Regions from separate parts of the Solwaraspora sp. WMMB335 genome, predicted to be linked through region 2. Evidence: riboswitches for the same ligand, from Rfam matches in the RefSeq annotation. Region 2 holds a riboswitch; each other region holds the start of a gene.
The links. A riboswitch is a leader RNA that binds a small molecule or an ion and turns the genes downstream of it on or off. The one in region 2 is predicted to bind cobalamin.

Region 1 (5,656 bases), 3.1 Mb from region 2:
TGATCAGCTTGGCATGGAACGGAGCGTAATTGATATTGATATGACCATGTGACAGATGGTGCAGTTGTCGCAACAGCGGGATCCTCCCCACCCCCAGGAGGTTTGTATGCGATTCCGCGCACCATCGGCGGCGACCGGCTCGTCATGGCGCAGGACCATCGTCCTGGCCATCGCAGCCGTCGTCGGCCTGTTCGCCATCCTGACCGGCCCAGTGTCGGCAGATCCCACACCCGCCGGCGTGGATCGCGAGTCGATCGCCGGCCCCTACCGGGTCCTCGGGCCCCGCACCCTCGCCGATCGCGACGCGGTGGCGCGAACCGGTGCCGCCATCGACTACATCGAGCACGGCGTGCTCAACATCACCGCGACCCGTGCCGAAGTCCGGGCGATCCAGGCGCTCGGCTTCGACGTCGATGCGGTTCGTGCTCCGACCACCGGTGAGTCGGACGACATCACCACGATGGACTTCCCGCCGGCCGACTCGGCTTACCACAACTACGCCGAGCTGACCACGGTGGTCAACCAGGTGGTCGCCAGCCACTCGAACATCGCCCGCAAGATCAGCATCGGGACCTCGTACGAGGGCCGCGACCTGATGGCGGTGAAGATCTCCGACAACGTCGCCACCGACGAGGACGAGCCGGAGATCCTGTTCAACCACCAGCAGCACGCCCGTGAACACCTCACCGTCGAGATGGCGGTGTACCTGCTGAACCTGTTCACCGACAACTACGGCAGCGACTCACGGATCACCAACATCGTCAACACCCGCGAGATCTGGATCGTGCCCACGGTCAATCCGGACGGCAGCGAGTACGACATCGCCACCGGGTCGTACCGGTCCTGGCGCAAGAACCGGCAGCCCAACAGCGGTGCCGTCGCGGTCGGCACCGACCTGAACCGCAACTGGGACTACCTGTGGGGCTGCTGCGGCGGCTCGTCCGGCTCTCCGTCGTCGGCGACCTACCGTGGCCCGTACGCCTTCTCCGCCCCGGAGACCCAGGCGCTACGCAACTTCGTCAACAGCCGGGTGGTCGGCGGTGAGCAGCAGATCAAGGCCAACATCGACTTTCACACCTACTCGGAGCTGGTGCTCTGGCCGTTCGGCTACACCACCTCGAACACCCCCTCCGGGATGACCGCCGACGAGTACAACACCTTCGCGACCCTCGGCGGACAGATGGCGGCGACCAACGGCTACACCCCGCAACAGGCCTCCGACCTGTACATCACCGACGGCAGCAGTATCGACTGGATGTGGGGTGTGCACGACATCTGGGCGTACACGTTCGAGATGTACCCCGGCTCGTCCGGCGGTGGCGGTTTCTACCCGCCCGACGAGGTGATCCCGGCCCAGACCGCCCGCAACCGGGAAGCGGTGCTGATGCTCAGCGAGTACGCCGACTGCCCGTACCGGGTGATCGGCAAGGAGGGCCAGTACTGCGGCGGTGGCGGCCCCGTCGACCCGCCCGGCACCACCGTCTGGGCGGACACCTTCGAGACCGCGACCGGGTGGACCACCAACCCCAGCGGCACGGACACCGCCAGCACCGGGCAGTGGGAGCGCGGCGTCGCGCAGGCCACCAGCTCCGGCGGGGCGTTGCAGCTGACCGCGTACCAGGGCAGCAACAGCCTGGTCACCGGGGCGGCGGCAGGCTCCTCGGCCGGGTCGTACGACATCGACGGTGGCTCCACCAGTGCCCGCTCGCCGGCGATCGCGCTGCCGTCCAGCGGCACCCTGACCCTGTCCCTGGCCTGGTACCTGGCCCATCTGAACAACTCGTCGTCGGCGGACTACTTCCGGGTCAGCGTGGTGCACAGCGGTGGCACGACCACCCTGCTCAACCAGGCCGGTGCGGCCAGCAACCGGTACGGCTCCTGGTCGACCGGCAGCTACAACCTGACCCCGTACGCCGGGCAGTCGGTGCGCATCCTGGTCGAGGCGGCGGACGCTTCCACCGCCAGCCTCGTCGAGGCCGCCATCGACGACGTACTGATCACCAGCTCCTGACCTGACACTCAGGTCCGATCAACGCGGGCCGCCGTGCGACGCAGCTCACCGTACGGCGGCCCGCCCACCTGCCCGTCTGCCTGCCCGTCTGCCCGCCCACCGGCCCGCGTTGTCGCAGGTCGGTGCGGGTGAGTTACCGTGCTGACGATCACCTGTGCAGCGAAGCCGGTGCGATTCCGGCACTGTCCCGCAACTGTGAGCCTCGACAGGTCCGTGCTCCGGTCGCCGAGGCGAGTCAGGTCGCCTGCCGCGTGGTCGCGAGAACCAGCGCTCTCGAGGAAGGGCGCCTCGCCACCTGGCCGGAGCGCGGCGCGCCCGACCTGTCGGCGAAGCACCAGACCTCGACCGACAGGAGGCCCAGATGAACCGACCCGTAGCGGTACGGGCGACCGTGCTGCGCGCCACGACGGCCGCCGCTGCCGTGATCCTGACCGTGGCCGGCTGCGCGACGTCCGAGCCGGACGCGCCGTCGGCGGCCGGCAGCCCGAGCAGCGGTGCCGGCTTTCCGGTGACGGTCGGCGAGCTGACCCTGGACGAACGTCCGGAGCAGATCGTCGCGCTGTCGCCCACCGCGACCGAGATGCTCTTCGCGATCGGTGCCGGTGACCAGGTGAGCGCGGTCGACGACAACTCGAACCACCCGCCCGAGGCACCGATCACCGACCTGTCCGGATTCACCCCGAACGCGGAGGCGATCGCCAGCTACGACCCCGATCTGGTGGTGCTCTCCGGGGACACCAACGGGGTGGTCGCCGGGCTGTCCCGGCTGGACATCCCGGTCTACCTGGCCGAGGCGGCGGTGACGCTGGACGACACGTACCGCCAGATCACCGAGTTGGGCACGCTGACCGGGCACGTCGACACGGCGGCCGACCTGGTCACGACCATGCGGGCGGACATCGACAAACTGGTCGCCGACGCGCCGACGACGGCCGAGCCGCTGACCTACTACTACGAACTGGACCCGACGTTCTACTCGGTGACCAGCAAGACCTTCATCGGGTCACTGTTCAGCCTGGTCGGCCTGGAGAACATCGCCGACCCGGCGGACGCCGATGACCAGTCCGGTGGCTACCCGCAGTTGTCCGCCGAGTCGGTGATCGCCGCCGATCCGGACCTGATCTTCCTGGCCGACACGAAGTGCTGTCAGCAGGACGCCGAAGCGGTGGCGCAACGGGCCGGCTGGTCGACCATCAGCGCGGTGCGGGCCGGCCAGGTGGTCGAGCTCGACGACGACATCGCCTCCCGGTGGGGGCCCCGCGTCGTCGACCTGGTCCGGTCCATCGTCGACGCGGTTGCCGCGGCGACCTCCTGAAGTGTCGATCGACGCGGGCGGCGGGGTCGTGCCCCGTCGCCGGCCGGGCCTGACCGCCGGTTGGTTCGCGGCGGCGCTGCTGGTCGCCGGACTGGCCGTGCTGGCCGGCCTCGCCTTCGGCCCGGCCAGCCTGCCGCCGCTGCGGGTCGCCGTCGAGCTGGTCGACCTGTTGCCCGGCGTGCACGTCGACAGCGGGTTGACCGAACGCGAGGTGGCGATCGTGACGCAGCTGCGGCTGCCCCGGGTGGTGCTGGCGTCGCTGGTCGGCGGCATGCTGGCACTGGCCGGCGGCTGCTACCAGGGCGTGTTCCGCAATCCGCTGGCCGATCCGCACCTGCTCGGGGTAGCCGCCGGTGCCGGCCTGGCGGTGACCACGGTCATCGCCCTGCGGTCGGCGGGCGGTGTGCTGACCGGGCTGCCGGTGACCGTGCCGCTGGCGGCGTTCGTCGGGGCGCTCGGCGCCGTCGGGTTGACGTACCTGCTCGGTGCGGCCGGTGGCCGGGACCGGTCGCCGGCGACGCTGATCCTCGCCGGGGTGGCGGTGTCCGCCTTCCTCGCCGCCGGGCAGACGTACCTGCTGCAGCGCCACGTCGACACCATCCGCGAGGTCTACTCCTGGCTGCTCGGCCGGCTCGCCACCGACGGCTGGCACGAGGTACGACTGATCCTGCCGTACGCGGTGCTCTCCGCCGCCGTGGTGCTGGCCCACCGGCGTGAGCTGGACGTGCTGTCGGTGGGTGACGAGGAGGCGGCCAGCCTCGGCCTGCACCCGCAGCGCTCGCGGTACCTGCTGCTCGGCGCCGCGTCACTGGGCACCGCGGCGGCGGTGTCGGTGTCCGGGCTGATCGGGTTCATCGGGCTGATCGTGCCCCATCTGGTCCGGCTGGTCGTCGGGGCCAGCTATCGGGTCATCCTGCCGCTGGCGGTGCTCCTGGGCGGGGCGTTCCTGACCGCCGCCGACGTGATCGCCCGCACCGTGGCCGCGCCGGCAGAGATCCCGATCGGTGTGGTCACCGCCTTCTTCGGTGCCCCGTTCTTCGTGCTGGTGCTGCGTACCACCCGGCGAGCGGTGACGTTGTGAGGTCGGCTGATCCAGCTCCGGTGACCGCCCGGGGCCTCCGGGTACGACTCGGTGACACCACCGTGCTCGACGGAGTGGACCTCACCGTGGCTGCGGGCGAGTGGGTGGCCGTGATCGGCCCGAACGGGGCCGGCAAGTCGACCCTGCTGCGGACGACCGGCGGCCTGCTGCCCGCCATCGGCGGCACCCTCGACCTGTTCGGTACGCCGATCGACCGGCTCAGCCGGCGGGCTCGGGCCCGGCTGGTGGCTACCGTCGTGCAGTCGCCGGCGATCCCGGCCGGGATGTCGGTCGCCGAGTACGTGCTGCTTGGGCGCACCCCGTACATCCCGCCGTTGGGCCGGGAGTCGGCGGCGGACCTGGCGGTGGTGGCGCAGGTGCTGGACCGGCTGGCGCTGGGCACGTTCGCCGCACGGGAGCTGAGCACCCTGTCCGGCGGAGAGCGCCAGCGGGTGCTGCTGGCCCGGGCGCTGGCCCAGCAGGCACCGTTGCTGCTGCTGGACGAGCCGACCAGCGCCCTGGACATCGGTCACCAGCAGGAGGTGCTGGAGTTGGTCGACGAGTTGCGGCGCGACCGTGGGCTCAGCGTGCTGGCCACCATGCACGACCTGTCGGTGGCCGGCGAGTACGCCGACCGGCTGGTGCTGCTGGCCGACGGCCGGGCGGTCGCCGACGGCCGCCCGGAGCAGGTGCTCACCGAGGAGAATCTGGCCCGGTACTACCGGGCCCGGGTCCGGGTGCTGCCGGGCGAGCACGGCCCGCTGGTGGTGCCGGTACGCGATCGCGCCGGCCCGGCAGCGCCTTGCGGCCCGGCAGCGCCCGCCGGTCCCGAACGATCAGTCGCCGGCGATGCGGATGACCGAGAAGAAGGCGCCCTGCGGGTCGTTGAGCACGGCGAACCGGCCGTGCGGCAGATCGGTCGGAGGGACTGACACCGTGCCGCCGATCGCGCGGGCATGCGCGGCGGTGGCGTCGCAGTCGTTGACCGCGAAGTAGACCATCCAGTGTGCCGGCAGGTCGGCCGGCCAGTCGTCGCCGACCATCGGCATCATGCCGGCGACCGGCTGCTGCTCCACCAGCCACTCGGTATACATGATCGGCGGAAACGGGGTGTCGCGGTTCTCCCAGTCGAACACCGCGCCGTAGAACTCCTTGGCACCGTCCGGGTCGCGGGTGGTCAGCTCGTTCCAGCAGAGCGAACCCGGCACGTTGAACAACTCGGCGCCAGCCATCTCCAGCGGCTGCCAGG
Region 2 (5,656 bases):
CACCATCGTCGCCAACAACCTGGTGCTCAACCTCTACCAGCACGTCAACTCCCCGGAGGGCCGGCTCTACCTGTCCCGGCAACTGTTCGAGGAGGCGGTGCACGTTCAGTTCTACCTGAACCTGCTCGACACCTACGTGCCGGACGAAAAGGAGCGTTTCGCCGCGTTCGCCGCAGTGGAGAACATTCCCTCGATCGCCCGCAAGGCCGAGTTCTGCTTCAAGTGGATCGACTCGATCTTCGAGCTGCGGGAGCTGCGCACCCGCGACGACCGGCGGGCGTTCCTGCTCAACCTGATCTGCTTCGCCGCCTGTATCGAAGGGCTGTTCTTCTACGGCGCGTTCGCGTACGTGTACTTCCTGCGTTCACGAGGGCTGCTGCACGGACTCGCGTCGGGCACCAACTGGGTGTTCCGCGACGAGTCGATGCACATGGCGTTCGCCTTCGACGTGGTCGACACGGTACGCCGCGAAGAACCGGACCTGTTCGACGCCGAGATGGAACGGCAGGTCACGCAGATGCTCGCCGAGGCGGTCGAATGCGAGGTCCAGTTCGCCGCGGATCTGCTCGAGCAGGGCGTCTCCGGGATGTCGCTGGCCGACATGCGGGAGTACCTACAGCACGTCGCGGACCGGCGGCTGGCCGTGCTCGGCATCGAGCCGGTGTACGGGTCAAAGAACCCGTTCGCCTTCATGGAGCTGCAGGACGTGCAGGAGTTGTCGAACTTCTTCGAGCGACGGGTCTCGGCGTACCAGGTCGGGGTGACCGGCTCGGTCAGCTTCGACGACGACTTCTGATCGGCTGTCCCGTACCTCGGACGCCCTCGCCCGAATCCGGGGGTCGGGCCCGTACGATGGCGGGTGGTGCTGGTTCGTCCCGCCCCATCAGGGCAGGGACGTCGTAAGAGGGAACCCGGTGCGAGACCGGGACTGCCCCGCAGCGGTGAGTGGGAACGACCGCCGTCAACGAAGCACTGGACCGCGAGGTCTGGGAAGCGACGGCCAGTAGGCGACCTGTGTCACGCCCACGAGTCCGAAGACCTGCCAGCGCTGCGCACACCGCCCGGCGTGCGCCGCCGGCGGTCTCTCGGGAGGACCAGGGCGGAAGCCAGCGGCATCGCCTGTCTTCCTCCCGCCTTCCCCTGCCCGCCGGGCACTTCGAGGGAAGGACTCTGTGGTGAGTACCGCATTCGGTCAGAGCACCGTGCTCGGGTACCCGCGCATCGGCGCCAACCGCGAGCTGAAGAAGGCCGTCGAGGCCTACTGGGCCGGTACCGTCGACGCCGACACGCTGGAGGCCACGGCCGCCGCGCTGCGCGCCGAGGTCTGGCAGATCCTGCGCAACGCCCGGCTCGACGCCATTCCGTCGAACACGTTCTCCTACTACGACCAGGTCCTTGACACCGCCGTCGCCGTCGGCGCGGTCCCCGACCGGTTCACCCGCCTCGGTCTGTCCGAGCTGGACACGTACTTCGCCATGGCCCGCGGCGTCGACACCGAGCCCGCGTTGGAACTGACGAAGTGGTTCGACACCAACTACCACTACCTGGTACCGGAAATCGTGCCGGGCACCACCTTTTCGGCCAACCCGGCGAAGCCGCTACGTGAGTACGCCGAAGCCCTCGATCTGGGCGTCACCACGCGACCGGTGCTGGTCGGGCCGGCCACCTTCCTGCTGCTGGCCAAGGGCGACGATCCGTTCGCCCGCCTCGACGACCTGGTCGAGACGTACGCCGAGATCCTCGCCGCGCTGGCCGACGCGGGTGTTGCCTGGGTGCAACTGGACGAGCCCGGCTACGTCGCCGACCGCAGCCCGAGCGAGATCGACGCCCTGCGCCGAGCGTACACCCGGCTCGGTGGGGTCTCGAAGCGGCCGCAGATCTTCGTCGCCACCTACTTCGGCGAACTCGGCGACGTCCTGCCCGCCCTGCTGGACACCCCGATCGAGGCGATCGGGCTCGATCTCGTCGCGGGGCCGGGCAACCTCAACCGGCTCGCCGCCGCCGGCCCGCTGCGCGGCAGGACCGTCGTCGCCGGGCTGGTCGACGGACACAACATCTGGCGTACCGATCTGCGCACCGCGGTGGCGACCGGAGCGACCGTCTCCGGGCTGGCCGACCACGTCGCGGTGTCGACGTCCTGCTCGCTGCTGCACGTTCCGGTCGACCTGTCCGTCGAGACCCGACTCGATCCCGAGCTGCATGGGCGGCTCGCGTTCGCCCGGCAGAAGGTGGACGAGGTCGTCCTGCTCGGCCGCGCGCTCCGCGACGGCACCACACAGCTGCCCGCGCCGCTGCCCACCGCGCCGGCGCGGTGGCGACACGACGGCGTACGCGAACGCCTCGCGGCGCTGCGTCCCATCGACCGCCAGCGCGGCGACTACCCGTCGCGGTCGGCCCGGCAGCAGGAGCGGTTAGGGCTGCCGGAGCTGCCGACCACCACGATCGGTTCGTTCCCGCAGACCGTCGAGCTGCGCAAGGCCCGCGCCGCGTACCGGGCCGGCACCCTCGACGAGGCCGGCTACGTCCAACGGATGCGCGACGAGGTCGCGCACGTCATCCGCCTGCAGGAGCAGCTGGGCCTGGACGTGCTCGTGCACGGCGAGCCGGAACGCAACGACATGGTCCAGTACTTCGGCGAGCAACTCGACGGGTTCGCCGCCACCGAGCACGGCTGGGTGCAGTCGTACGGTTCCCGCTGCGTGCGCCCGCCGATCATCTACGGTGACGTGGCCCGCAAGGCACCGATGACGGTCGACTGGTCCACCTACGCCCAGTCGCTGACCAGCAGGCCCGTCAAGGGTATGCTCACCGGCCCGGTCACCATTCTGGCCTGGTCGTTCGTCCGCGTCGACCAGCCTCTCGCGGACACCGCCGACCAGGTCGCGCTCGCCCTTCGCGACGAGTGCCACGACCTGGAAGCCGCCGGAATCACGGTCATCCAGGTCGACGAACCCGCGCTGCGGGAGACCCTACCGCTACGCAAGATCGACCAGAAGGCGTACCTGGACTGGGCCGTGGCAGCGTTCCGCCTGGCCACCAGCGGGGTAGCCGAAGACACGCAGATCCACACCCACCTGTGCTACTCCGAGTTCGCCGAGGTGATCACCGCGATCGACGCCCTCGACGCCGATGTGACCAGCATCGAGGCGTCCCGCTCGAAAATGGAGGTCCTCGACGATCTCGCCGCGATCGGGTACCGCCGTGGGGTCGGCCCCGGGGTGTGGGACATCCATTCGCCACGGGTGCCCCCGCACGACGAGGTGGTCGAGGCGCTGCGCCGCGCCGTCGCGGCGGTCCCGGCCCGACGGTTGTGGGTCAATCCGGACTGCGGTCTCAAGACCCGCGGCTACTCCGAGGTCGAGGCGTCGCTGCGGCACCTCGTCGCGGCCGCAGCCGAGGTACGTGAACGCTGACGATGCCGCGCCGGACGGGCCCCGCTGTGGCCGGGGTCCGTCCGGCGGTCCGCTCAGCCCGCGCGATCGCCGGCGAGCCTGGCGACGGTAGCCACGGCGGAGGCGAGGTTGCGGCAGGCCACCGTCGGCGTCGGCGATGGGCCGCCGTGCGGTGGCCAGCCCTGTCCGCCAGCGATGATCGTCGGCCGCCAGCCCGGCGTGCCGGTGAGCGCCGTGAGCAGGTCGCAGACGCCTGGACTCCAGGCGTGACTCCACACCACGACGGCGGCGGCCAAGGCGTCGAGAGCCACGGTGTCGCGCCGATGGTCGACGGCGACGAGCAGAACCCGCACCGGGGAACCGGCTGGTGGCCGAGGCACCATGGCGAAGGTCTCGGTCAGGCAGCGGGCGAGAACGCGGCGGGCGAGCGTCTTGCGCGGCTCGCTGTACCGGGCACGGCTGATCTGGGTGAAGGCCGGACCGACCAGGGTGTGCCAGGTGTGCAACACCCCATAGGTGCTGACCGACAGGATCAGTGCCTCTCGTACGCTCAACACGTCCAGGCGGCGGGCGGCCCGGGCGAGCCCGCGGGCCACGGTGTGGGTACTGCGGTCGCCACGTGGATGTTCGACCGAGGGGATGGCCGCTTCCCGGCGGGCCCGCTGCGCGGCCTCCGCAGCGGGCAGGCCATGCGCGGTCAACCGGGCCATCAGCGTCAGCACGGCGACGTCGTGTGAGGTGTAGCGGCGGTGCCGGCCGGCCTGATGACCGCTGGGTCCGAGCCCGTACCGCTGGTGCCAGCTCCGCAGTGTCGTCGGTGATATCGTCGTTCACCGTCGGCACGGTGGGAGATCACGGCGTCGGTTGAGGCGGCGTGGTTCGCCGCGTCGCCGGAGAGGGCGAAGAACGCACCGGGCCACTGATCCGTCTATCGGTAGCTCCGGACGACGCGTAGCGGGCCGGCGTCTCGGCGAGAACCTGCTCGATCTCCGCGACCAGCCCGGTCAGCACCCGTGCCTGGTGCGTCAGGCCGCGGAGCCGGGCTCCACGCGCGCCGAGTTGACGTCGAGCGGCGGTGAGGCGCTCGTAGTCGGCCACCGGCACCACCTGGTCAGCCGTGGACTCCGGATTCCGGTCGGTCGGTGACGGGTTCACCTCAGTCCCTTCCGCGAGCGGTGGCGACTCGGCAGAAGGCGCGAGTGATCGGGCGCGGCCGCGTACATGGTGGCACCGCCGATCGCCAACCCGCCCCTCCCTCTCACGCCGCCATGCCTGAATGCCACGGCGGACCGGCTGCGGAGCCAGGATAGCGCCCGTCGACCGGGACCTGTTTCCGGCCTGTTGCCGTCGACAGGCGCCGCCACGCGAATCGGGCAGGGGCCGGATGATCGGCTATCGCCGGTCCACGGCGTAGGGAATGACCGTACGCCGGTTCTCATCGATGACCAATCGGCCGGCTGCGGGGGGCCGGGCACGTTGGGCGCAGTCACGACGCTCGCAGATTCGGCAGCCCAGGCCGATCGGGGTAGCCGTACGCGGGTCGTCCACGGCGATGCTGTCGCTGTAGACCAGGCGATGGGAGTGCCGCAGTTCGCAGCCGAGGGCGACCGCGAAGACGCTGCGTGGGCTGTGGTGACCCCGACCACCGTGAACGACGGTGCGGGCGAGCCAGAAGTATCTCTTGCCGTCGGGCATCTCGGCTACCTGGGTGAGGATCCGCCCGGGACACGTGAACGCCTCGTAGATGATCCACAGTGGGCAGGTGCCACCAAGACGGGAGAAGTGGAAATCGGTCGCGGACTGACGCTTGGAGATGTTGCCGGCGCGGTCGACACGCAGAAAGGACAACGGCACGCCCCGGCGAGTCGGGCGTTGCAGGGTGCTGAGCCGATGGCAGGCGGTCTCGAAGCTGACCCCGTAGTGTCCGGCGAGCAACTCGACGTCGTAACGGAGGTCCTCCGCCGATTGGTGGAAATCGCCGTACGGCATGAGCAGTGCACCGGCGTAGTAGTTGCCGAGTCCGATGCGGGCCAGGGCGGTGGCCGGGCCGTGGCCGACACCGGCCGCCAGTTCGGTGATCAGGTCGCTGTGCGCAAGAAACGCCAGTTGGGTGGCGAGTTGGAAGGCCCGTTGCCCATCGGTGTAGTTGGCGGCCAGATGAAGTACGCGGGTTTCCGGATCGAATCGCCGCATCTCGGCCGCAGCGACCGGGGCGGAGATCGCTACCCGGACGCCGTACTGGTCGAACAGGTGAAGACTGAGAA
Region 3 (5,656 bases), 7.4 Mb from region 2:
AGCGCCAGGGAGAAGTACGGCACGGTGTCGGGTACCACCCCGGCGAGCGGCGCGACCCGTTCGGCTCCCGTGCTGGCCCGTTCCACGTACCAGGCGTCGTCGAGGCGCCCGGCGGCGGCGAGCGCGTCACGCACGGCCGGAAAGGTGCGGCCGAGCTTGAGTACGACGGCCGCGTCGGTGTCGGCGAGCCGGCGGGACAGCTGGTCGGCGGGCAGCGTGCCGGGCAGCACGGTGAGCACCTCGTCGGCCTCGACCAGCGGCCGGCCCAGCGCGGCGGCGGCACCGCTCATGGACGTGACCCCGGGCACCACCTCGGTCGGGTAGCGGTCGGCGAGCCGCTTGTGCAGGTGCATGTAGGAGCCGTAGAAGAGCGGGTCGCCCTCGGCGAGCACCACCACCGACCGGCCGGCGTCGAGGTGGGCGGCGAGCCGGGCCGCGCAGTCGGCGTAGAACTGCTCCATCACCGGTCGGTAGCCCTCGTCGCCGGGGACCGGTTCGGTGGTCACCGGGTAGATCAGCGGCTCTTCGACCTGCCCGGCCCGCAGGTACGGTTCGGCGATCGTACGGGCGACGCTGCGACCGTGCCGGGCGCTGTGGTAGACGACGACGTCGGCTTCGGTGATCAGCCGGGCGGCCTTGACCGTGACGAGTTCCGGATCGCCCGGACCGACGCCGACGCCGTACAGCCGCCCGGTGCCGGGCGCCGCTGTGCTCGTCGCCGCTGTGTTCACCGCCGCCCCCGTCCCTCGTCGTCGCTGGCGATCGCGTTGACCGCGGCCGCCGCCAGCGCGCTACCGCCGCGCCGCCCACGCACCACCAGATGGTCGAGTCCGCTGGGATGCCCGGCGAGCGCCTGCTTGGACTCGGCGGCGCCGATGAAGCCGACCGGCAGGCCGAGCACCGCGGCCGGCCGCCCCGCCCCGGCCTCAATCAGTTCGAGCAGGCGGAACAGCGCGGTCGGCGCGTTGCCGACCGCGACGACCGCACCGGTCAGCCGCTCGCCCCACAGGTCCACGGCGGCGGCGCTGCGGGTGGTGCCCAGCCGCCGGGCGAGTTCGGGCACCCGGGGGTCGGCGAGCGTGCACAGCACCGGATTGTTGGCCGGCAACCGGTGGCGGATGATGCCGGCCGCGACCATGTTGGCGTCGCAGAGCACCGGGGCGCCGGCGGCCAACGCGGTCCGGGCCGCGTGCACCACCGCCGGAGAGAAGACCAGGTCGTCCACGAGATCCACCATCCCGCAGGCGTGGATCATACGGACCGCGACCCCGGCCTGTTCGGTGGAGAAGCGGGACAGGTCGGCTTCGGCCCGGATGGTGGCGAACGAGCGCCGGTAGATCTCCGCGCCGTCGCGGAGGTAGTCCGTCACGGCGCCTCCCGGGCGGTATGCACGGCGGCGATCAGACCGGCCCCCGGTGCGGTCCGCGCCACGGGCCGACCAGGTGTCGTGACCTGGTAGCCGTCGCCGGTGGCGAGGACCCGCACCACCGCACCGCCGGGAGTACCGCAACCGCGTTCACAGCCGATCCAGTGCACCGGCAGCCGGCCGGCGTGCCCGGCCGGTGCCGCGGGCCCGACCGGTGCCGCGTGCACGGCCGTGGCGTCGGCCCGTACGTCGGCCCGCGAGCGGGCGCAGCCCGGCCGGCCGGCGCAGCAGGTGACGCCGAGCCAGGGCGAGTCGGGTTCGGTGACCAGACCGGCCGCGTCGAGCCGCCGCGCCCAGCCGGTGGCGTCGGCGACCCGGGGCAGCACCACCGCGCGCCACGGGGTCAGCCGCAGGTCACCGTGGCCAGCACCACCATTGTCGCCAGCGGCGGCGGCCAGCAGCTCGGCCTGTTCGACGCGCAGCCGGCCCAGCGGCACGACCACGGCCAGCCCGTAGCCGCCGTCGGGCCGGGCCAGAACGCCGGCCGCGGCCCTGGCCGACATGTCGGTCGACCGTCCCGGTCCGGACCGGTGACGCTGGCGCTGGTCCGAACCGGTCGGGCGGGCCGCCGGATGGGCGGCGAGGCGGGTGCCGACCCGGCGCAGCACGGGCTCCGCCAGGTCGGCCAGCCGCCAAGCGGCCACGTCGCTGCCGTCCTGGCTGCCGACCTGTTCGTCGAGGAAGGCGTTCGCGGCGGCGACGGCCAGCGCAACCGCAGTGTCCCGACCGGTCCGTACGCCGTGGTCGGCACCGGCCAACAGGACGGTGACCTGCCCTGACTCGTCGGGCAGCAGGGCGATGTCGGGTCGGGCGGCGGCGGTGTCGCCGCGTCCGTCGTCCACGGCGAACAGAAACCGCCCGGACAGCCGGGCGAGCCGCGGATCGGCACAGACCGCCGCGTCGAGGGCGCGCACCTGTGCCGGTACGTCCCACACGGAAACCGCGTCGACGCCGCACAGCGGGGAGCCGACGATGTTACGGACCCGTTCGTGGCTGACCGACGGCAGCAGGCCGGCCGCGGTCAGCCGGGGGACGAGCAGCCGCGCGGCATCGGCGGACAGGCCACGCAGCTGTACGTTGGCCCGGCTGGTCAGCTCCAGGTACCCGGCGCCGGTGCTGCCGGCGGCCTCGGTGAGTGCGGTGAGCTGGGCGGCGGTCAGCAGCCCGCCGGGGCAGCGGATCCGGGCCAGTGCCCCGTCGGCGGCCTGGTGCAGTTGCAGCGCGCCGGGGCAGGCGTCCGGTCCGCTGCGGCCCGGTCCGACGGCGAGGTCGCGGCGCGACGGCGGTGACGGTGGCACGCGGCGGATACTACGGGCCGCCCGGGGTGACGACGCCGTCACGGCGGTCAGATCACATCTTGACGCCGCGTCGGTGAGTCAGGACAGTGGTCGGTAGCCATGTGCGGCGGCGAGTGGAGGAAGCCGGTGTGAGTCCGGCGCGGTCCCGCCACTGTCACCGAGAAGCGGACCCCATCCACGGCCACGGCCCGCGATCATGCGGGCGGGAAGGCCGGGGCGAGCGTCGATCCGGGAGCCAGGAGACTCCGGCCGCCACGACCGACGACCCGGGGCGCGGACCCCGAGGGAGGACCGGGCGTCCGATGATGCTTTTGCTGTCCACTTCGGATACCGACTTGCTGAGTGGGCGGGCCAGCGGCGCCGATTGGCGACTGGCCAACCCCGCCCGGCTCGATCTCGACGACCTGCCCGGCCTGCTCTGCGGCGTCGGCCTCGTCGTGGTCCGGCTGCTCGGCGGGCGGCGGGCCTTCGCCGAGGGCCTGGACACGTTGCTCGCCGGGCCGACACCGGTGGTGGTGCTCAGCGGCGAGCAGGCACCGGACGCCGCGCTGATGGAGCTGTCCACCGTCCCGGCCGGCGTCGCCGCCGAGGCGCACGCCTACCTGGCCCACGGCGGTCCGGCCAACCTGGCCGAGCTGCACCGTTTTCTGTCCGACACGGTCCTGCTCACCGGGCACGGCTTCGCCGCACCGGCTCCGGCTCCGGCCTGGGGCGTGCTGCAGCGGCCCGCGGCAGCCGCCGACGCGGAACGCCCGACCGTCGCGGTGCTCTACTACCGGGCACACCATCTGGCCGGCAACACCGGGTTCGTCGAGGCACTGTGCACCGCGATCGAGCAGGCCGGTGCCCACGCGCTGCCCGTCTACTGCGCCTCGCTGCGGACTCCCGATCCGGAGCTGCTGACCACGCTACGTCGCGCCGACGCGCTGGTCGTCACGGTCCTCGCGGCCGGCGGGACCCGCCCGGCGAGCGCCGGTGCCGGCGGTGACGACGACGCCTGGGACGTCGGCGCGCTCGCCGAGCTGGACGTGCCGATCCTGCAGGGTCTGTGCCTGACCGGCTCCCGGGCCGGCTGGGCGGCCACCGACGAGGGGCTGTCCCCGCTGGACGCGGCGACCCAGGTCGCCATCCCCGAATTCGACGGACGGCTGATCACCGTGCCGTTCTCGTTCAAGGAGATCGACGCCGACGGGCTGTCGGTCTATGTCGCCGACCCGGAGCGGGCCGCCCGGGTGGCCGGCGTCGCGGTCCGGCACGCCACGCTGCGCCACGTCCCGCCAGCGGCCAAGCGGATCGCGGTGCTGCTGTCGGCGTACCCGACCAAGCACGCCCGGATCGGCAACGCGGTCGGGTTGGACACTCCGGCCAGCGTGCTCGCGCTGCTGCGGACACTGCGCGACGACGGCTACGACGTCGGCCCGACCGATGGCCCGCACGCTCTGCCGGGGCTGGTCGACGGCGACAGCGACGCGCTGATGCACGCACTGATCGCCGCCGGCGGGCAGGACCCGGACTGGCTCACCGAGGAACAGTTGGCCGGCAACCCGGTCCGGGTGCCGGCCGCCGAGTACCGCCGCTGGTACGCCGAGTTTCCCGCTGAGCTGCGCGCACAGGTGCAGCGGCACTGGGGCCCGCCACCGGGCGAGCTGTACGTGGACCGCTCCCGCCACCGGGACGGGGAGATCGTGCTGGCCGCGCTGCGGGCCGGCAACGTCGTGCTGATGGTGCAGCCGCCGCGCGGGTTCGGCGCCAACCCGGTGGCCATCTATCACGACCCGGACCTGCCGCCCAGCCACCACTACCTGGCCGCCTACCGCTGGTTGGCGCACGGGTTCGGGGCGCACGCGGTGGTCCACGTCGGCAAGCACGGCAACCTGGAGTGGCTGCCCGGCAAGACGGTCGGGCTGAGCGCGGCCTGCGGCCCGGACGCCGCCCTGGGCGACCTGCCGCTCGTCTACCCGTTCCTGGTCAACGACCCCGGCGAAGGCACCCAGGCCAAGCGGCGGGCGCACGCCACCCTGATCGACCATCTGATCCCGCCGATGGCCCGGGCCGACAGCTACGGCGACATCGCCCGGCTGGAGCAACTGCTCGACGAGCACGCCAGCATCGCCGCGATGGACCCGGCGAAGCTGCCGGCGATCCGGGCACAGATCTGGACCCTGATCCAGGCCGCCCGGCTCGACCACGACCTCGGACTGGCCGACCGGCCGCACGACGCCGAGTTCGACGACTTCCTGCTGCATGTCGACGGCTGGCTGTGCCAGGTCAAGGACGTGCAGATCCGCGACGGGCTGCACGTGCTCGGCGCCGCCCCGCGCGGCGAGGCCCGCGTCGACCTGGTGCTGGCGATGCTGCGCGCCCGGCAGATGTGGGCCGGCCAGGTCGCCGCGCTGCCCGGCCTGCGTGAGGCGCTCGGCCTCGACGAGACCGGATCCGACCGGGACGGCACCGACGCCGCCGAGGCCACCGCCCGACAGCTGGTCACGGCGATGGAGGACGACGGCTGGCGGCCGGAGGCCGGCGCCGAGGTCGCCACGCGTGTGCTCGGTGGCGACGACGGGCGGGCCGCGCTGGTCACCCGGATCCTGACCTTCGCGGCGACCGAGATCGTGCCCCGGCTGGCCCGCACCAGCGACGAGCTGGCCAACGTCCGGCACGCGCTGGCCGGCGGGTACGTGCCGGCCGGTCCGAGCGGGTCGCCGCTGCGCGGGCTGATCAACGTGCTGCCCACCGGGCGCAACTTCTACTCGGTGGATCCCAAGGCGGTGCCGAGCCGGCTGGCCTGGGAGACCGGGCAGGCGATGGCCGATTCGCTGCTGGCCCGTTATCGGGCCGACACCGGCGACTGGCCGCGCTCGGTCGGGTTGAGCGTCTGGGGCACCTCCGCGATGCGCACCGCCGGTGACGACATCGCCGAAGTCCTGGCGCT

Region 1: another riboswitch for cobalamin. It lies ahead of ACN27F_RS20415 (ABC transporter substrate-binding protein); the one in region 2 lies ahead of metE (5-methyltetrahydropteroyltriglutamate--homocysteine S-methyltransferase).
Region 3: another riboswitch for cobalamin. It lies ahead of cobN (cobaltochelatase subunit CobN); the one in region 2 lies ahead of metE (5-methyltetrahydropteroyltriglutamate--homocysteine S-methyltransferase).

The regions. Positions count from the first base shown of each region.
Region 1 covers NZ_JBMHMF010000001.1:4,721,366-4,727,021, forward strand. Annotated here, with positions in the region: gene ACN27F_RS20410 (M14 family metallopeptidase) at 107-2,011, shown strand; cobalamin riboswitch at 2,115-2,277, shown strand; gene ACN27F_RS20415 (ABC transporter substrate-binding protein) at 2,373-3,326, shown strand; gene ACN27F_RS20420 (FecCD family ABC transporter permease) at 3,328-4,407, shown strand; partial or broken gene ACN27F_RS20425 (ABC transporter ATP-binding protein) at 4,428-5,201, shown strand; gene ACN27F_RS20430 (VOC family protein) at 5,244-5,656, opposite strand, start outside.
Region 2 covers NZ_JBMHMF010000001.1:7,820,583-7,826,238, reverse strand. Annotated here, with positions in the region: gene ACN27F_RS33460 (ribonucleotide-diphosphate reductase subunit beta) at 1-796, shown strand, start outside; cobalamin riboswitch at 850-1,061, shown strand; gene metE (5-methyltetrahydropteroyltriglutamate--homocysteine S-methyltransferase) at 1,176-3,413, shown strand; gene ACN27F_RS33450 (MerR family transcriptional regulator) at 3,467-4,216, opposite strand; gene ACN27F_RS33445 (hypothetical protein) at 4,245-4,547, opposite strand; gene ACN27F_RS33440 (short-chain fatty acyl-CoA regulator family protein) at 4,785-5,656, opposite strand, start outside.
Region 3 covers NZ_JBMHMF010000001.1:469,029-474,684, forward strand. Annotated here, with positions in the region: gene ACN27F_RS02030 (precorrin-2 C(20)-methyltransferase) at 1-731, opposite strand, end outside; gene ACN27F_RS02035 (precorrin-8X methylmutase) at 728-1,369, opposite strand; gene cobG (precorrin-3B synthase) at 1,366-2,724, opposite strand; cobalamin riboswitch at 2,842-2,969, shown strand; gene cobN (cobaltochelatase subunit CobN) at 3,027-5,656, shown strand, end outside.